One region of the Longicatena sp. genome, then DNA from elsewhere that is predicted to be linked to it. Evidence: riboswitches for the same ligand, from Rfam matches in the RefSeq annotation. Region 1 holds a riboswitch; the other holds the start of a gene.
The links. Region 1 has a riboswitch for lysine ahead of lysA (diaminopimelate decarboxylase). Riboswitches for the same ligand answer to the same signal wherever they lie in the genome.

Region 2: linked by a shared signal. The riboswitch ahead of AC1VS3_RS01235 (transporter substrate-binding domain-containing protein) and the one ahead of lysA (diaminopimelate decarboxylase) in region 1 are both predicted to bind lysine.

Annotation. Positions count from the first base shown of each region.
Region 1 is NZ_CEVYEL010000020.1:40,051-43,249, forward strand. It holds gene AC1VS3_RS06225 (bifunctional folylpolyglutamate synthase/dihydrofolate synthase) at 1-211, opposite strand, end outside; gene AC1VS3_RS06230 (uracil-DNA glycosylase) at 214-873, opposite strand; gene AC1VS3_RS06235 (hypothetical protein) at 1,152-1,301, shown strand; gene AC1VS3_RS06240 (hypothetical protein) at 1,395-1,541, shown strand; lysine riboswitch at 1,866-2,030, shown strand; gene lysA (diaminopimelate decarboxylase) at 2,102-3,199, shown strand, end outside.
Region 2 is NZ_CEVYEL010000003.1:70,623-73,821, reverse strand. It holds gene AC1VS3_RS01245 (class C sortase) at 1-570, shown strand, start outside; gene AC1VS3_RS01240 (pilin N-terminal domain-containing protein) at 554-1,285, shown strand; lysine riboswitch at 1,350-1,521, shown strand; gene AC1VS3_RS01235 (transporter substrate-binding domain-containing protein) at 1,582-2,427, shown strand; gene AC1VS3_RS01230 (amino acid ABC transporter permease) at 2,443-3,199, shown strand, end outside.

The sequences.
Region 1 (3,199 bases):
AGGAGCCTACACAATACCCTGCTTCCTGCAGCATACTGCGGATATCATTGGTCGTAGAACCTTTTCCATTCGTCCCTGCAACATGAATACTTTTTAGTTTCTTTTGGGGATCCCCTATGCTCTTCATATAGTCCTTAAAATGCATCAAACCATATCCGCGATTCTTCCGTCCTTCAATAAGCTGAATAATTTCCTCTGCCTTTGTAAACATATTTAATCCTCAATCTTCCATTGCACCGGTGAATGCCCCATCTTTAACAAAGCAGTATTTGTCTTAGAAAATGGCTGACTGCCAAAGAATCCATGATAGGCCGATAAAGGAGAAGGATGTGCTGAAGTTATGATATGATGTAGCGGATTGGTAATGAATTCTGCTTTCTGTTGTGCCCAATTCCCCCATAAAAGGAATACAATACCTTCTTCTTTTTCATTCAATGCGCGAATAACGGTATCGGTAAAAATTTCCCATCCTTTTTTACGATGAGAACCGGCTTTTCCACACTCGACACTTAACACTGCATTCATCATGAAAACACCCTGTCTGGCCCAATCCAGCAAATAGCCATGTGAGGGCATATCGATATCCAAATCGGTCTTTAGTTCCTTATATATATTACGCAGACTTGGTGGCAGCTTTACCCCCTTGCGCACGGAAAAACACAAACCATGTGCCTGATTTGGCTGATGATAAGGATCCTGCCCCAAAATCACTACTTTCACCTTTTCATATGGACAAACATCAAAACAGGTAAACAAATCCTCACGTGGAGGAAAAATCGCCTTGGTTTTATATTCTTCATCTAAAAAAGCCATCAATTCTTGATAATAAGGCTTCTGTATTTCCTGTTGAAACAAATCATTCCAGCGCTTCATATGCATCACCTTCCAAACGCAGTAATCATACCATAAGACCATCTTCTTCACAATGTGCATAATTTTAAAAAAAAGTAGTGAGAATGAAACTTTTTGGCTTTTTCTTTCGTTAACTTAGTGAAGGAGTGCTAATTATAAAGATAGACAAAAAAATATCATAAAAAATTCTTAATTTTTCTAAAGATTGTCTTACATTTTAGTAATACACCCCTATCAAAAAAAGAATCATGCTATAATGCGGTTAGATAAACAAACACTTACGAAGTGAGGTGACTGATATGAAAGGGAAAGATCTTACCACGAATACAACGATTGCGACAACCCATCCGGATAATACAATACTGACGGCAATTGTGAAACCACGTAACATCCTGATTGTCATTGGTCTAATGGCTGTCTTTATCTTATCTTTTTATTTATTCACCTAGTACACGAGAAGATTCTTACAATTTCATAACTTTTCATGCAAAATAAGAGAAGTGTGCTATAATAGGTGAACCATGAACTGAGGGGTGAGAGATATGATAGAGAAAAACATGCATCCGGAAAAACCGATGCCAGAAGAAGAGCGTGATTTACTAGGGGAAATCTTCAGTTTTCGTAATGTACTTCTATGTGCAATTGTGTTGGGAGTGCTATTAGTAGTCATTAATATCTTCGCGAAATAAAGAACGATAAACCATACCATATCATATAAAAGACACGTCTTATCAATGTACAAGCCACATGGTGATGATTGGCAAACATGCTAAAGACACGTGTCTTTTTTTTTATCGTCATTTGGTGATGTAGGTGGCAACTGTTTATGTTTGAAAAAAAGTACCGTATTGTTTCCTTTCAACGATCCTCTCTCAGCTTTCCCAAAAACAAATTTCCCTAATTCTGGGATGAAAAAGGTCTTAATATCTTGATAGTGTAAATGTTTTCTGAAATTTATTCTGTTATTTTCATAATGTTATTGTAATTTCATCTCATTAGTGGTATGATACAACCAATCAGATAGAGGAGCGGAAGCGACAAAGTTAATTGGAGTCGGCGGACATTTGACAGTTAGCTGAAGCAATTTCGCCGAACTACAACTTTTGGCAAGAAGTTGTGGTGGGTTTATGGAGAACATCCATAAAACTGTCTACAGTCGTAGGAGTGCTATCTTATTGTCCATGTAGTAAGTAAATTTCACATGCCAGTAAGGTCATTATCCTACTGGCATTTTTTAACGAGGTGATGAATGATGAAAGATAACGTTTTACACATCCAAGGCGTGTCTGTAGAACAGCTTGCGACGGCTTGCCAGACCCCTTTGTATATTTATGATGAGAATAAAATAACGGAAAAGCTTAGCCGTTTTCATGAATTATTTCAATCAGATACTTTTAAAACAGAAGTACTCTATGCATCCAAAGCGTTTTCCTGTAAAGCCATGGTAGAACTGGTCGCGCAATACGGTTTGTCCTTAGATGTCGTCAGTGGTGGTGAATTATATACCGCAAAACAAGCTGGATTTCCTATGGAACGTGTATATTTTCATGGCAATAATAAATCCTATGATGAAATCATGATGGCCTTAGACTATGGTGTTGGAACAATCATTGTCGATAATGCGATGGAATGCGATATGCTGGTAAAAGCCGTAAAACGCAGTGGCCGCAGCATCAAAACCATGTTAAGAGTAAATCCAGGTGTTGAAGCACATACACATAAATACATTGTGACCGCCCATTTAGATAGTAAGTTTGGCATTTCTATCACCAAGAAAAAAGAAATTGCCGCCATGATCCATACATTAACAAGCGTTGCGGAAATTACTTTTCTTGGTTATCACTCCCATATCGGTTCCCAGATATTTGATAAACAGGCTTATGTAGCGGAAATTGAAAAGCTCATGCAATTTACAAAAGAAATGCAAACTGAATATGATATTCATATCTCAGCTTTAAATTTAGGCGGCGGCTTTGCGGCACTTTATACGAATGCCGATCATCCTATTCCTTTACAAGATGTTTGTCATACTATCTTAGATACTTGTAAGAAAGAAAATGCCAAACAACAATTAAACATCGAAAAAATTATGATTGAACCAGGTCGCAGCATCGTAGCAGAAGCTGGCAGTACCCTATATCGTGTCGGTTATCAAAAACAAACAGAGCATAAGAAGTATATCTTTGTCGATGGCGGTATGAGTGATAATATTCGTCCAGCATTGTATCAGGCAGAATATGCCTGTGATATCGCCAATCGCATGCAGGAAGAAAAAACAGAAACCGTAACAATTGCCGGAAAATGCTGTGAATCAGGAGATATTTTGATTGAGAATGCCAAATTGCCA
Region 2 (3,199 bases), on a different contig from region 1:
ATAGATGGAAATGGCATGCTTGGTTATATTGAGATACCGAAGATTCATATTTTATCGCCAATTTATCACGGAATAAGCGAACGTGTATTACAATCTGGTATCGGACATTTACCAGAAACTTCTTTGCCGGTGGGCGGGGAAACAAGTCATACGGTATTATCTGGACATCGGGGATTGCCTAGCGCAAAACTTTTTACCGATCTGGATAAAATGGAAAAAGGGGACGTATTTTACATCAAAGTTTTGCATCATACCCTTGCTTATCAGGTGGATCAGATACTAACTGTGAAACCAACACAAACCCAGGCGTTATCCATAGTAGAAGGAAAAGATTATGTAACTTTATTGACGTGTACGCCTTATGCGATAAATACACATCGCCTATTAGTGAGAGGAACAAGGATTCCTTATGAGGAAGCTGTTAAAATAGCTGATGAAATGGAATTAAAGGCTGAATTGCCATTCTATATTAAAGCATTAGGTGTTGCATGTATTGTATTAATTGGGGTATATATAAGTGTAAAGTGGTATGTACGAAAGAAAGGAAACGCATATGAAGAAAGGAAATAAACGATATAAAATCAGTATTGGTATTTTCTTCTGCAGTCTGCTTTTTATAATGCCTTTTGGTATTGCATACGCAAAGGAATATGGAAATGTCATTATCAAAGCAATCATACAAAAGGATGGTGATGATAGGCACGCATTACAAAATGTATCGTTTGCGATATACAAAGTTGCCGATTGGAAAGATTCAGAATGGACTCAAAGTGGTGATTTTCTGCATGTATCACTGAATTTAGATGATATGGATTCTTTGCATCAAAAACAAAATGCTCAAATGTTAGCCGATTATGTACATGAGCATGGTTTAAAAGGTATACAGAGTACAACTAATAGTCAAGGTGAAGCGGTTTTTACTAAGCAAGAAGCGGGGATGTATTTATTAGTACAAGAAAAGCAGGCAACTCTACAAGACAGTATTTATAGCAGTGCCCCATCGTTGTTTAGTGTTCCATTGCAGATGGATGGGAAAGAACAATGGGAAGTTGTGATAGAACCAAAATTTGAAAACAAAACTTTACCAATACAAGACGATGATTCTTCTGCCTCTCATCAAAAAGACCCCTCTTTCGCAACGGGGAATGATGCATCATCTTCTGCAAATAAAGATGTGCAGACGAAAGATATTACCAGGAGAATAGAGATCTTGAGCCTCTTCTTAGGCAGTGGAGGGCTATTGCTGCTCTATGGAAAGTATAGAAAAGCAAGTCAAAATTTATGAAGAAATTGTAAATAATTGACGGTTGACAAAAAAGATGAATTGCGATAAAGTAGGAAAGACAAAAAAATCATATAGAGGCAGCGATGCGTCAGAGTAGGAGTAGGAGCCGGCAGGCAGTGAAAACTTTGAAAGGTAATCATCGCCGAAGGTGATTTTCCGGCGGGGAAGTTATCTGGGGTTATCTGGAAATACCGATAACACTCCTTCATGTAAGATGAAGAGGAGCTATTGACACTCGAACTATGGAGTCGTGCAATAGCGCGACTTTTTTGTGTATTAAGAAAAGAGGTAAAAAAATGAAACTTAAGAAATTAGCAACAGCCGCATTGGCAATGACATTTGTGCTTTCCGGATGTGGAGGAAGCGAAGATGATGGAAAAAATGTATCTAGCGTAACTGGTAAAGAAAAGTTTGTAGTTGGTATGGAATGTAACTATGCGCCATTTAATTGGCAGAGCAATGAGCAGACAGATACCAGTGTAGCAATCGGTGGAGCCGGTTATTGTGATGGCTATGATGTACGTGTGGCACGTTATGTGGCAGAACAGTTGGATCGTGAAATCGAAGTTAAAAAAGTTAGCTGGGAAGGATTACAGCCAGCATTGAATTCAGGTGAGATTGATGCGGTGATTGCTGGGATGACAGCCGATGATAAACGCCGCGCAGGTATGGATTTTACTACGCCATATTATGAAAGTGAAATGGTTATGATCGTTCGTAAGAGTGATAAAAAGGTTGCAAAATACAATGATATTCAACAATTTAAGGGCAAAACCGTTATTGGTCAGAAGAGTACGAATTATGATACGGTCATTGATCAAATCAAAGGGGTAAAGCATGCAACACCAAAAGCGACTTATCCTGAAATGATCGTGGCTTTACAGAAAAAAGAAGTGGATGGTATTACAGCGGAACTTCCTGTAGCTGAAGGGGCAGTTGCGGCTAATAAGGATCTTACCATTGTACATTTCAAAAAAGGGAAGGGCTTTGACATTGATACAAGTGTTTCTATTGCTATGAAGAAAGGGACTAGTGATTCCCAGCTCTTTAAAGACGTTCAAAAAGCAGTTGATAATCTTTCTAAGAAAACGCGAGATGAATGGATGAAAGAAGCACGAAAAGCTCAGCCTAAGGCAGAATAAGGAGGAGTTTCTTACATGGTAATTGCTGCTGTTCCTGAAGGAATGCTGCCAAAAGCCTGGTGGATATTCCAAAACAATATACCATTATTATGGTATGGTATTAAGATTACGTTAATGTTGGCAGTATTGGGCACTTTCTTCGGTTTATTGATTGGTCTAGTGCTTGGTGGTGTCAGAGCCGTAAAAATAGAGCCGCGTGATCGTATGCCAATACGTATAGTAAAACGTATCTTGCATAGCATTGTGGCAGTATATGTATGGTTTTTTAGGGGTACGCCAATGATGGTACAGGCAATGTTTCTGTATTATGCATTGCGCCCTTATCTGGGATGGAGTGCTAATGTTGCTGGAGTCGTCATCATATCTGTAAACACGGGTGCTTACATGTCCGAAATCATACGAGCAGGGATTCAATCTATCGATAAGGGGCAAATTGAGGCTGCTCGAAGTCTTGGTATGACAAATACACAGACCATGACAGCCATCGTTTTACCACAAGCCATTCGCAACTCCTTCCCTTCTTTAGGCAATGAATTAATTGTTAATATCAAAGATAGTTCTATGCTGAATGTCATTGGCGTAATGGAATTGTTTTTCCAATCTAGTTCTGTAGCGGGAAGTATGATGCTGTTTACGGAAACCTTTCTATCTACCTGTGTTATTTATTTGCTATTGACGAGTGCTGCTACGCTATTGTTGACATGGATTGAAAAACGTCTGCATATGCCTAAGACTTCCTTTCCGACTAGTCAAAGCGTACCTAAGGCAGGTG